One region of the Brevibacillus sp. YAE8 genome, then DNA from elsewhere that is predicted to be linked to it. Evidence: riboswitches for the same ligand, from Rfam matches in the RefSeq annotation. Region 1 holds a riboswitch; the other holds the start of a gene.
The links. A riboswitch is a leader RNA that binds a small molecule or an ion and turns the genes downstream of it on or off. The one in region 1 is predicted to bind cobalamin.
Positions count from the first base shown of each region.

Region 2: it holds a riboswitch for cobalamin, as region 1 does, so the genes downstream of both, AC27IT_RS11045 (ABC transporter substrate-binding protein) here and AC27IT_RS19875 (ABC transporter substrate-binding protein) in region 1, are expected to answer to the same signal.

Region 1 is NZ_BAAIYG010000020.1:51,712-57,494, reverse strand. Features, by position in the region: gene AC27IT_RS19880 (M24 family metallopeptidase) at 1-351, shown strand, start outside; cobalamin riboswitch at 367-573, shown strand; gene AC27IT_RS19875 (ABC transporter substrate-binding protein) at 864-1,898, shown strand; gene AC27IT_RS19870 (FecCD family ABC transporter permease) at 1,946-2,983, shown strand; gene AC27IT_RS19865 (heme ABC transporter ATP-binding protein) at 2,980-3,786, shown strand; gene AC27IT_RS19860 (methyltransferase domain-containing protein) at 3,783-4,793, shown strand; gene AC27IT_RS19855 (sigma-70 family RNA polymerase sigma factor) at 4,852-5,400, shown strand; gene AC27IT_RS19850 (hypothetical protein) at 5,370-5,783, shown strand, end outside.
Region 2 is NZ_BAAIYG010000005.1:288,146-293,928, reverse strand. Features, by position in the region: gene AC27IT_RS11065 (MerR family transcriptional regulator) at 1-227, shown strand, start outside; gene AC27IT_RS11060 (cupin domain-containing protein) at 456-758, shown strand; gene AC27IT_RS11055 (YbaK/EbsC family protein) at 800-1,285, shown strand; gene AC27IT_RS11050 (MBL fold metallo-hydrolase) at 1,363-2,310, shown strand; cobalamin riboswitch at 2,446-2,594, shown strand; gene AC27IT_RS11045 (ABC transporter substrate-binding protein) at 2,745-3,722, shown strand; gene AC27IT_RS11040 (FecCD family ABC transporter permease) at 3,725-4,762, shown strand; gene AC27IT_RS11035 (ABC transporter ATP-binding protein) at 4,770-5,546, shown strand; gene cobU (bifunctional adenosylcobinamide kinase/adenosylcobinamide-phosphate guanylyltransferase) at 5,560-5,783, shown strand, end outside.

The sequences.
Region 1 (5,783 bases):
GATATTTACGAAACGGTGCTGGCAGCGAACGAGGCGGCGATTGCCGAAGTTCGTCCAGGGGTGACGTTTGCCCATCTCGACCAGACCGCTCGCGACGTCATTGCCGCAAAAGGCTACGGCGATTACTTCATTCACCGTCTGGGGCACGGCCTCGGCATGGATGTGCACGAATATCCGTCCGTGCATGGGCAAAATCAGGAAACGCTGCGCCCAGGCATGGTGTTCACCATTGAACCAGGGGTGTACTTGCCGGGAGCAGGCGGCGTGCGCATCGAGGACGATGTGCTCGTAACCGAAACAGGCGTAGAAGTGTTGAGCAAGTTCCCGAAAAAACTGACGGTGATCGGATAAGGCTTCAAACTCACAATTTTATATGAATCTGATGGTGCTGCCCGGAATCGTTTGGTTCCGCCAGCTTAATAGGGAAGTCCGGTGAAAATCCGGCGCGGTCCCGCCACTGTAACGAGGAGTGTCCAGCAAAAAAGCCACTGTTTTTCGCGCGACGAAAAATGGGAAGGGCGCTGGGGATGATGATTCGTAAGCCAGGAGACCTGCCATGAGATGATTTACAATCGACCCACGAGGATGGGACAGATGTGGAAGCAGACTAGGAACAGGCGTCATTGGCAACGCCGAATCTATAGGCATGTCTACGTATGTCAAGCACCTCCCGATTGGAAACTGGGGGGTGCTTTTTTCTATGAACATCGCCGTGGCGGTCGAGGCTGTGAAAGGGGTGATGCATTTCCTGTGTTGCCAAACAAGCAGGCTCTCTGTATAGTAAAGGTGTAATTCGTAATCATTACGATTTACATAACGCTTCATTTTCATCATGCCAACAACAAAAGAAGAGGGGTTACCAGATGAGTACAATCCGTAAGAGAAAAAAAGCCTTCCACGGTTTCTGGATGGCAGCGCTGGCAGCGATTATGCTGCTTTTGTCCGCATGCAGCTCGGCAGCACCTGCTACGACCGAATCCACGGTGGCGAATGCTGGCTCGGAGCAAACGGCCCAGCCTGCTGCTGACAACAAGCCCGTCACGATTGTGACCAACGGGATCGAGATGACGTATCCGGAAGCGCCCAAACGCGCTGTGACGATGAACCAGCACGTAACCGAAGTCATGCTCGCGCTGGGGTTGGCTGACAAAATGGTCGGAACCGCGTACCTGGACGATCACATTTTGCCTGAGCTGAAAGCCGACTACGACAAGGTACCAGTCCTGTCTGACAAGTATCCGACCAAAGAGGTGCTTTTGGCCGCAAACCCTGACTTCGTTTACGCAGGCTGGAAAAGCGCATTTGGCGACAAAGGCGTCGGCTCGATGGAGGATCTGGAAAAAATGGGGATCAAATCGTACCTGCAAGAGTCCTCGAACAAGCCGGGTCCGACGATTGACGACGTGTTCGCCGATATTCGAAACATCGGCCGCATTTTCCGCGTAGAAGACAAGGCGAACGAACTGATTGGCAAAATGAAAGCGGAAATCGAGCAAACCACGAGCAAAATCGGCACGGTGGACAAGCCGCTGAACGTGTTCGTGTACGACAGCGGGGAAGATCAGCCGCTGACCGCTGCCAACAACTACATGACTTCTCTGATTAAAGCGGCAGGCGGCAAAAACGTGTTCGACGACATTCAAAAAGGCTGGGCGACCGTAAGCTGGGAAGAAGTCGTGAACCGCAAGCCAGACGTCATCGTCGTGGTCGACTACGGCGACAAGACGATCGAGCAAAAACAAAACTTCCTGTTGTCCAAAAAGGAACTGGCTGACGTGCCAGCGATCCAGAACAAACGTCTGATCGTGCTGCCATTGTCCGCAGCGTCCGAAGGGGTACGCGCACCGATCGCGCTGAAAATTCTCGCGGAAGGTCTGCACCCGGATACATTCAAATAAGAAACGGCTGCTTAGACAAGGAGGGAACGGCCCTGCACAAGATCAAGATGCCCTTCATCATCGTTGCCCTGCTGATCGGGCTTGTCGTCTCGATTACGTTTGCGGTGACACTCGGCTCGGTGGAAATCAAACCAGCGACGGTATGGAAAATTGCCTTGGCGAATCTCCCGCTGGTCAATCAATGGGTGGAAGTGGATTGGTCAAAAGGAGAACAGACCATTATCTGGGACATTCGGTTTCCCCGCGTCCTGCTGGGGGCTGTCGTCGGGGCCGGCCTGTCTGTTGTGGGGGTGGCGATCCAGTCTCTGGTTCGCAACTCCCTCGCAGATCCGTACATATTGGGAGTCTCCTCGGGCGCATCGGCCGGAGCGACGCTGGTCATTTTGTTCGGAGCATTCAGCATGTACGGACAATTCGCGCTTTCTTTCGGTGCTTTCACCGGATCGCTCGTCTCGATCCTGCTTATTTTTACCTTGTCCCGCATCGGCGGGCAAAACTCGACGGTGCGTCTGCTCATGGCCGGCATCGCGATTTCCGCCATCCTGTCTGCGATCACCAGCCTGATTATTTTTTCCGCGCCCAACGAGCACGGCATCCGCTCTGTCCTGTTCTGGATGAGCGGCAGTCTGGCCGGAGGGAAGTGGGAGTATTTGACCATACCGACGCTGATCGTCGTCATCTGTCTGATTGTCCTGTTGACGCAATACCGTTCGCTCAATGCGATGCTGATGGGCGAAGAAGCGGCGGGGACGCTGGGCGTCAATACGGTGCAATTTCGCAAGCTGCTGCTGGTCATTACCGCGCTTTTGACGGGCGTCATCGTCTCGATCAGCGGGTCTATCGGCTTTGTCGGCTTGATGATGCCGCATATCGTTCGCGTCATCGTCGGCTCGGACCATCGTCGCGTCCTGCCTGTCAGCGCCTTGTTCGGGGCCATTTTCCTGATCTGGGCGGACGTGATCGCCCGGCTTGCGTTTGCGCCGGAAGAGCTGCCGATCGGGATTATCACGGCGCTGTGCGGCGGTCCGTTCTTTATTTGGTTGATGATGCGCAGCTCATATTCTTTCGGAGGTAGCGGGCGATGAATCTGCATGTGGAGAACATTTCGGTCGAGCTGGAGAAAAAAACGATTTTGCGCGACGTTAGCCTGACGGTTCGCTCCGGCGAATTTGTGGGGCTGATCGGGCCGAATGGCAGCGGAAAGTCCACCTTGCTCAAAAGCATTTATCGGGCGCTCGAGCCGCGCAGCGGATTCATTTCCCTGGACGGGGCTGACGTGTATCAGCTTACCGCCCGGCAAAATGCGCAGCGCATGGCGGTCGTGCGCCAGGAGTCGTCGATCGAGTTTGACTTTACCGTCATGGAAATCGTCATGATGGGGCGCTCACCCCATAAAAGGCTGTTTCAAACCGATACCCCGGCGGACAGCCGCATCTGTGAAGAGGCGCTGGAGCGGGTCGGCATGCAGGCGTACGCCTCGCGCAGCTTTTTTTCCTTGTCTGGCGGAGAAAAGCAGCGCGTGCTGATTGCAAGAGCGCTGGTCCAGCAAGCCGAGTTTCTCGTATTGGACGAGCCGACCAACCATCTGGACGTCCGGTACCAGCTACAGGTGATGGATCTGGTCAAGACGCTCGGGATTACCGTGTTTTCCTCGCTGCATGATCTGAATATCGCCGCCATGTACTGCGATCGGCTGTACGTCATTCGCGACGGGGCGCTGGTTGCTTCCGGCACGCCGGAGGAAGTGTTTGAACCCGGGTTGATTCGCGACGTTTTCGGGGTAGAGACAGAGGTGGTCACCCATCCGATCACGGGGAAAAAACACGTTTATTTCTTTTCGGAAGCGGTCCGCGTCCAGCAATCGCGACAGGAGGTCAAAGCATTATGAGTGTGTACAGTTGCCAAGTATGCAAGTTCCGCTACGACGAATGGCTAGGCGATACAAAAAACGGCGTCCCACCAGGGGTGCCTTTTTCGCATTTGGCAGGCTCGGTCTGTACGACCTGTGGGATGCAAGGGGAAGGGCGGCATGTGCGCCTCCCGGAAGCCAAATTCGCGGGATTGGAAGCCACCTATTACGACCAGTTTGCCGGAAAAGCGGGCATCGCTTTTTACCGCGACTGGCTGCTGCAAGAAGCAGAGCAAGCCCCGGTGTCCGTGCTCGAGCTTGGCGTAGGCACAGGGCGCATTGCCATTGAGCTGGCGCGCTGCGGCTTGTCCGTCTGCGGCGTGGACAATAGCCCTGACATGCTGGAGATCGCGACAAAAAAGAAGCGGCGCATGCTCAAGGACAACGAGGAACTGCTTGAGCTGATCGAGCAAAATGTACAGGAGTTGCAGCTTGCTTCCCGCTTTACCCATGTGCTGCTGCCCGAAGGCATTTTTCAGCAGGCGACCTGTAGAGAGGAACAGCGGCAGTTGCTTTCGGTCGTTGCCCGGCATTTGACAGAAGGCGGAACAGTGGCGATTGACTTGCTCCTGCCGCCTGTGAACCGCAAATGGTCGCTCATGCAGCGCAAGTTTGTTTTTCCGGACCGGATGGTGTACCAAAAAGTCGAGGGAGAAACGCTCATTGCCGAGCAAAAGTTCCGCTATACGCTGACCTATGAGACGTTTTTGGAGCAGATGGAGCAGCCGCGCTACCGAGTGGAGCGCGAGCTGGCGCTGCTGTTGCCGGGAGAGCTGGAGTTGCTCCTGGAATCTTCGGGCTACAACGTCGTGCAAAGCAGGGAAAACGTCGTTTGCCACCACAGCCAGCCGCCAGAGCAGACGGAAGAGTACGAGCTGGATCGCTGGCAGCACGGCGGCTATCCGTTTGCGGAACCACCGGGCGCTCCGGGGGCGGCGACGCGCTGGACGATCATTGCCAAAAAAAATTCCGCCCCTTCCCTGTAACAAAATCTACGCGGCTGCATCTAACCAGTAAAGGATTTGCGTGAAGGAGGTCGCGCCCTTGGATACGTTGCAGCCTACGGCAGACGCTGCATTCGAACAGATCATGCAAGAGTACGGGACGCGGGTCCTTCGGCTGGTCACTTTTCTGGTCAAGGATCACAGTCTGGCTGAAGATATAACTCAAGAAGTGTTTGTCAAAGTGTATCGGCATCTGCCCCGGTTTCGCGGGGAGAGCACGGTTCATACGTGGCTGTACCGGATTGCGGTCAACGAATGCAAAGGCCATTTGCGCTCCTGGTCGTTTCGGAATATCCTGCCTCGCTCGTGGATCAGGCAAGACGGCGAGCTGTCCACGGAGCATCTCGTGCTCGACCAGGCAGAGCGGGATCAGCTTGTGACGGAAGTGCTGCAGCTTCCTCCGCTGTATCGCCAGGTCATCGTCCTGCACTACTATGCCGATTTGACGATCAGCGAGGTCGCCTCTGTGCTCGCAGTGTCAGAGGGAACAGTCAGAACCCGGTTGCACAGGGCGAGACAACGGCTGAAGCAGAGTCTGGCGGAAGGGAGTGAGTGGGAATGGACGAGAACAGATGGCTCGCAAATTTGAAGGACAGGGCCGATCAAAATGCTTTTCGCGACGTCCGCTTTACCGAAGCGATGAAGGATCAGGTAAGAACGCGGATAAGCCGGGAAGCGAGAAGGAGCGGCTGGAAAAGGCTCGCCATGCCAGCGACTGTCCTCGTCCTAGGCTTTCTCATCTGGACGGCTTTGCCGCTGCCACAGCCAGCCGAGCATGCCGCCCATCCCCAACCGCCCGTGCCAGAGCTGCTGCCGGGCGGCCAACTTCTCGCGCCGGATTTGTGGAAGCCGATGCCGCTCATTTCGGCTACGTACGAGCAGCAATCTTTTTCCTATGTAGGGGAAAAGCCTGTCCGGGCGATGACCGATCCCGACGGCCTGTACGAAGGACAGACACAGCGCTTCATCTGG
Region 2 (5,783 bases), on a different contig from region 1:
AAGAGGCGTTTGCCACGGGAGATCCGGGCAGTGAGCTTGCGCAGAAAGCGGCCGACCTGCATCGCCAGTGGCTGACGTTTTACTGGGACAGTTACAGCAAGGAAGCGCACGCCGGGGTGGCGCAAATGTATGTGGACGACCCGCGCTTCACCGCCTACTACGATAAAACCCAGCCGGGACTGGCGGCGTTTCTCCGCGATGCTGTCGTGATTTATACGCAAGCGTAGACAGCCGATAGCGTCGAGAAAAACAAACCGCGCACCGCCCTGAATCAGATCGGAAAGCTTCGATCCGGTTGGGGCGGTGTTTTTTCATGCCTGTTTCATGCCAAGCTGGCCTGGCTCACGCCCCTTGGCTGGAACCGGAATTTTTTCGCTGACGAAAACTTTTGGCCCAAGGGAGTGAGCCAATCCGTCCATCGAGGTCGAGTTTTTTCGCGCTGAACGCGTGTTACCGTGAACAGACAGCGGGCGGGCAGCAGGGAGCCGCCCAACCGCTTTTCTTTTCTGTTTGTTGCGTTATATAATCTGTTCGAGCTGGACCCGGGCGCGAGCTATCTCTCCATGCCGCACAATGACGGTGTTTACGAGTATATAAGCGTCAGCGCCGGACGGTTTGCCTTGAAAATCAAGGAAGAGACGTTTCGCCTCGGCGAAGGGGACGCGATTCGCTTCACGGGCAGCGTCCCCCACGCGTACAGCAATGACGGCGAACAGCAAGCGGTCATCCAGGTCGTGATGTACTACGAAGAGAGATGAGTGGCAATGCTACTCAAGGGAGCGAAAGGAGAATGAGGCAGATGCAACCAGTAAAAGAAAGCGCGCAAAAGGTACAGGCGAAGCTGAAAGAACTCGGGTACGCCAATCAAGTCGTCGAATTGCCGGACAGCACCCGGACGGCGGCGGAAGCGGCGGCCGCGATCGGCTGTGAGGTAGCGCAAATCGCGAAATCAATCATTTTTCGGCTGCCCTCGTCAGACAAGCCGTTGCTCGTGGTCGCCAGTGGCGAAAACCGGGTCGACGAGAAGCAACTGGCAAAGCTGGTCGGAGAAAAGCCGGGCAAAGCCGATGCGGATTTTGTCCGGGAAAAAACGGGCTTTGTGATCGGCGGCGTGGCCCCTGTCGGGCATCGCGAGCCAATCGAGACGTGGATTGACGAAGACTTGTTCCGCTATGAAGTCATTTGGGCGGCGGCAGGGCATCCGAAAGCGGTGTTTCGACTGACTCCCGAGCAACTGGTGCAAATGACGAACGGACAGGTCGCCTGTATCGCTTCGTGCCGCTAGCGGCAAAGGGGTCTATCGCCTCGTTGTAGAATAGATGATAAAGTGGAAATATTCCTAAAACAACGAGGAGGGTATACATGAAAGCTACAGAACCGATTTTCCTGGGGCATCGCATCCATCTGATCGACGGGTTTGATATGGGCTGGGCGCAGCGGACGGGAACGTACGTCATCGCCGAGGACGAGCTGACCCTGGTCGAGACAGGGCCGAGTCCTTCTGTCCCGTACATACGGGAAGGGCTGCGCAGGCTCGGATTTTCCCCGGAGCAAGTGAAGTACATCATCGTGACGCACATTCACCTCGATCACGCGGGGGGAGCGGGACTTTTTTTGCGCGAGTGCCCGCAGGCAAAAATCGTGGTGCATCCAAAAGGAGCGCGCCATCTGGTGGACCCGAGCCGGTTGATCGCGGGCGCCAGAGCGGTGTATCACGACGATTTTGACCGCCTGTTCGACCCGATTGTCGCCGTTCCCGAAGAGCGGATCATCGTGCGCGCCGACCAGGAGACGCTGCAAATTGGCGCCAACTGTGTCCTGGAATTTTGGGACACGCCGGGACATGCCAACCATCATTTCAGCATTTACGACCCGGTCAGCCGCGGCATGTTCACGGGAGATACAGCGGGTGTCTTCTATCCGCAGCTTCAACGGGACGGGATTCACTTCGTCCTGCCGTCCACCTCGCCGAACCAGTTTGACCCGCAGGCGATGCTGCGCTCCGTGGAACGCTTTGAACAGCGCGGGCTTGCGCGAATCTATTTCGGGCATTTCGGCATGACTGACGATGTTGCCGACGTCTATCGGCAGGTGCGCGAGTGGCTTCCTGTCTTTGTCGCGGAAGGGGAGGCGGTCGTAGCCGCCGGACTCGGCGATGGCGAACTGGCGGAGCGGCTGTTCGGGCGTGTACTGGCGCATCTGCAATCGTTCGGGATCGGCGACGGGCATGAGGTGCTGGACGTGCTGCGGCTCGATTTGCAAGTATGTGCGATGGGAATTGTCGACTATTTGCAAAAGCGCAGGAAATAGCGGGAGACGCCAGACAGCGGGTACGAGACGGGCAGCATGGGCTTACGTAGCCGTGGCAGCAGCGAAAAAGCATTCTTTTTTTGGCAAAGGAATGCTATCATGATGGATGAGTCTTAGCAGTTGTAGGCCATTGCAATTGAATACGCGCAAACAGGTGCCTTGGTCCTTGCCAAAGGACGAGGTGAAAAGGGAAGCCGGTGCAAGTCCGGCGCGGTCCCGCCACTGTAAAGCGGCTGTCGCAATAGCTGCCAAGCCAGGAGACCTGCCTGTTTGCCTGATGTGCCTGCGCCTTCGCGGAAAGGTTCGGCCCGTTCAGGACGTTTTTTTGCGTGAGCATGGATGAGCCTGACATGTCGACCCTTTGGTTCCGGTTGGAAGCGAAGGGTTTTTGTTTGCTAAGAATCAACCAGTCGCACAGAAAGGAAGTCATACATATGAAACGCGCATGGAAACTGCTCAGCCCGCTGGTGCTTGCTGCAAGTCTCGTCGGCTGCGGCGGCAACACCCAGACGGCACCTGCTCCGCAGGCAGAAGCACCGCAGACAGCACCACAGGACGCGGCTGCCAAGCAGACCGTCTACCCGCTTACCGTCACAGACGCGACCGGAAAAGAAGTGACCGTGGCAAAAGAGCCGCAACGAATCGTCTCGACTTCCCCGGCAGAGACGGAAATCTTGTTCGCGCTCGGCTTGAACGAGCGGATTGTCGGTGTCTCCGACTTCGACGACTATCCGGCAGAAGCGAGCACGAAGCCAAAAGTGGGCGGAGTCGTCAAGCCGAGCGAAGAAGCGATTCTCGCCCAGTCGCCCGATCTGGTCATCGGCGGAATTTCGATGGAAAAGCCGGTTGCCGACAAGCTGAAATCGCTCGGCATGCCAGTGTACGTCACGCATCCGAAAAAAGTGGATGACATCCTGAACAACATTTTGACGATGGGGGTTATCACCAACCGACAGGAGCAGGCGGAAAAAGTCGTCGCCGCGATGAAGCAGGATATCGCCCGCGTACAGGAAGCCGTCAAAGCGGTGAAGCCGGAAGACAAGAAAAAAGTGTACCTGGAGTTTGCGCCAGGCTGGACCGTGGGCAAAGGGGAGTTCCTCGACGAGTTGGTGACGCTGGCAGGCGGGACGAACATTGCGGCCGACACAGAGGGCTGGAACCCGATCAGCGAGGAAAAGATTTTGAAAAGCGATCCCGACGTCATTTTGTACGCCAAAGGCATTACGGATGACAAGACGGGCACGAAGCTGGAAGAGATCATCGCAAAGCGCAACGGCTGGGATACGATGAAGGCGATCCGCGAGAAGCAAGTGTTCGGAATGGACCAAAACCTGCTGGCGCGCCCAGGCCCGCGCATTACACAAGGTTTGATCGAGGTAGCTAAAGCGATTTATCCTGACCTGGTGAAATAAAAATGAAAAAGCAATGGCTTATATGGGGAGGAGCGAGCAGCCTTGTGCTGCTCGTATCCGTGGTGGTCAGCATTTCGATGGGGGCGGCGTCGCTCCCTCTTTCGCAAGTATGGCTCATCCTCTTGCACCAGCTTCCCGGCATGTCGGAGTGGATTCCGGCGACATGGCCGGAGTCGTCCGAGCAGATCGTGATGAAAGTGCGTTTTCCGCGCGTCGTACTGGCCATTTTGATCGGAGCTTGCCTGTCGCTTGCGGGCGCGGGCTTTCAAGGCGTGCTGCGCAACCCGCTTGCGGACCCGTTCACGATGGGCGTAGCGTCCGGTTCGGCCGTCGGGGCGGCTTTTCTGATCCTGTTCGGCTTGCAGTTCGCTGTTCTTGGAGAGTGGAGCACGCCTGTCGTCGCCTTTTTGACGGGGCTTGTCAGCTTGTGGATTGTGCTTGCCCTCGCCAAGACGCAAGGCAAGCTGCAGACGGAGACGCTGATTTTGTCCGGCGTCGTCATTCAGGCGTTTCTCGGCTCGCTCGTGTCCTTCATGGTGTCGCTGTCGGATCAGACGGTGAACGAGATCGTTTTCTGGCTGATGGGAAGCCTGTCGTTTCGCGGCTGGGCCTTCACGTACGTCCTGGTCCCGTATTTGCTGATCGGCGTGCTCGTGCTGCTTGGCTATGCCCGCTCGTTGAACCTGTTTGCGCTCGGGGAGCGGCAGGCGGCGCATCTCGGAGTCAACGTTGACAAGACGAAGCTCATCATTTTGCTCGTCTCTACGCTACTGACTGCAGCGGCGGTTTCGATTGCGGGCGTCATCGGGTTTGTCGGGCTGGTCGTGCCGCATCTGGTGCGGATGATGGTCGGGCCTGACTACCGCATTTTGCTGCCGATGGCGACCATCTGCGGCGGTGTGTACGTGCTGTGGGCGGATACGCTGGCGCGAATGCTGCTCGTGCCGACAGAAATCCCGCTCGGGGTCGTGACTGCGTTTTTGGGAGCGCCGTTTTTCGCCTATTTGCTGAAGCAAAACAAACGGATCGGAAGGAGGTAGTCGCGTCATGATCGAAGTGCGTGGGCTGCAAAAGTCTTACCAGGATGTGTCCGTCCTGCGCGAGATCGGGTTTACAGTCCAGCGGGGCGAGTTTTTTGGCATCATCGGCCCGAATGGGAGCGGAAAATCAACGCTTTTGAAAATGCTCTCCGGTGTGATTGCCGCTGATGCGGGAGAAATCACGCTCGCGGGCAAACCGGTTGGCCGCTATACGCGCAAGGAGCTGGCGCGGGTTCTCGCCGTACTCGAACAGGAGGGGCTGCCTCCGGTCGGCTTTCGCGTTCGCGAGGTGCTGGAAATGGGGCGCTACCCGTACCAAAACTGGCTGGGCGAGGAACAGACAGACGTCGGGCCGCTCATCGACGAGATCATGCAGCTTTTGGGCCTGACACCGCTTGCCGATCGCACACTGGATCAACTGAGCGGAGGGGAAAAGCAGCGCGTCGCCTTGGGCAAGGCGCTCGTCCAAAAGCCGCAGGTGCTGCTTCTGGACGAACCGACGACTTATCTCGATATCGGCTACCAGATTCAACTGATGGACATTGTGCGCAAGTGGCAAAAGACGACGCAGGTGACCGTGGTCGCGGTGCTCCACGACCTGAATCTCGCTTCGCTCTATTGCGATCGCATCCTGATGCTGCACAAAGGCGAGCAGATCGGCGTAGGCACGCCAACAGACATGCTGCAAAGCGACCGGATCGAGGCGGTGTACGGGACGCGGCCGATCGTCATGGAGCATCCTGTCCACCGTTTGCCGCAAATCATGCTGCAATCCGGGTCGTAATGGGGGAATACAGATGATCGTACTCGTGACAGGCGGCGCTCGCAGCGGCAAGAGCACCTTCGCGGAAAAATACGCGGCCCATCTGGGGCAATCGGGCGTCTATATCGCCACCGCGCAAGCTTTTGACGAGGAGTTGCAGGAGCGCATAGCCAGGCATCGCGAGCGCAGGCGAACGAGCGCGTTTTGCTGGGAGACGATCGAGGAGCCTTACGCCCTCGCAGACGTGATCCGCTCGCT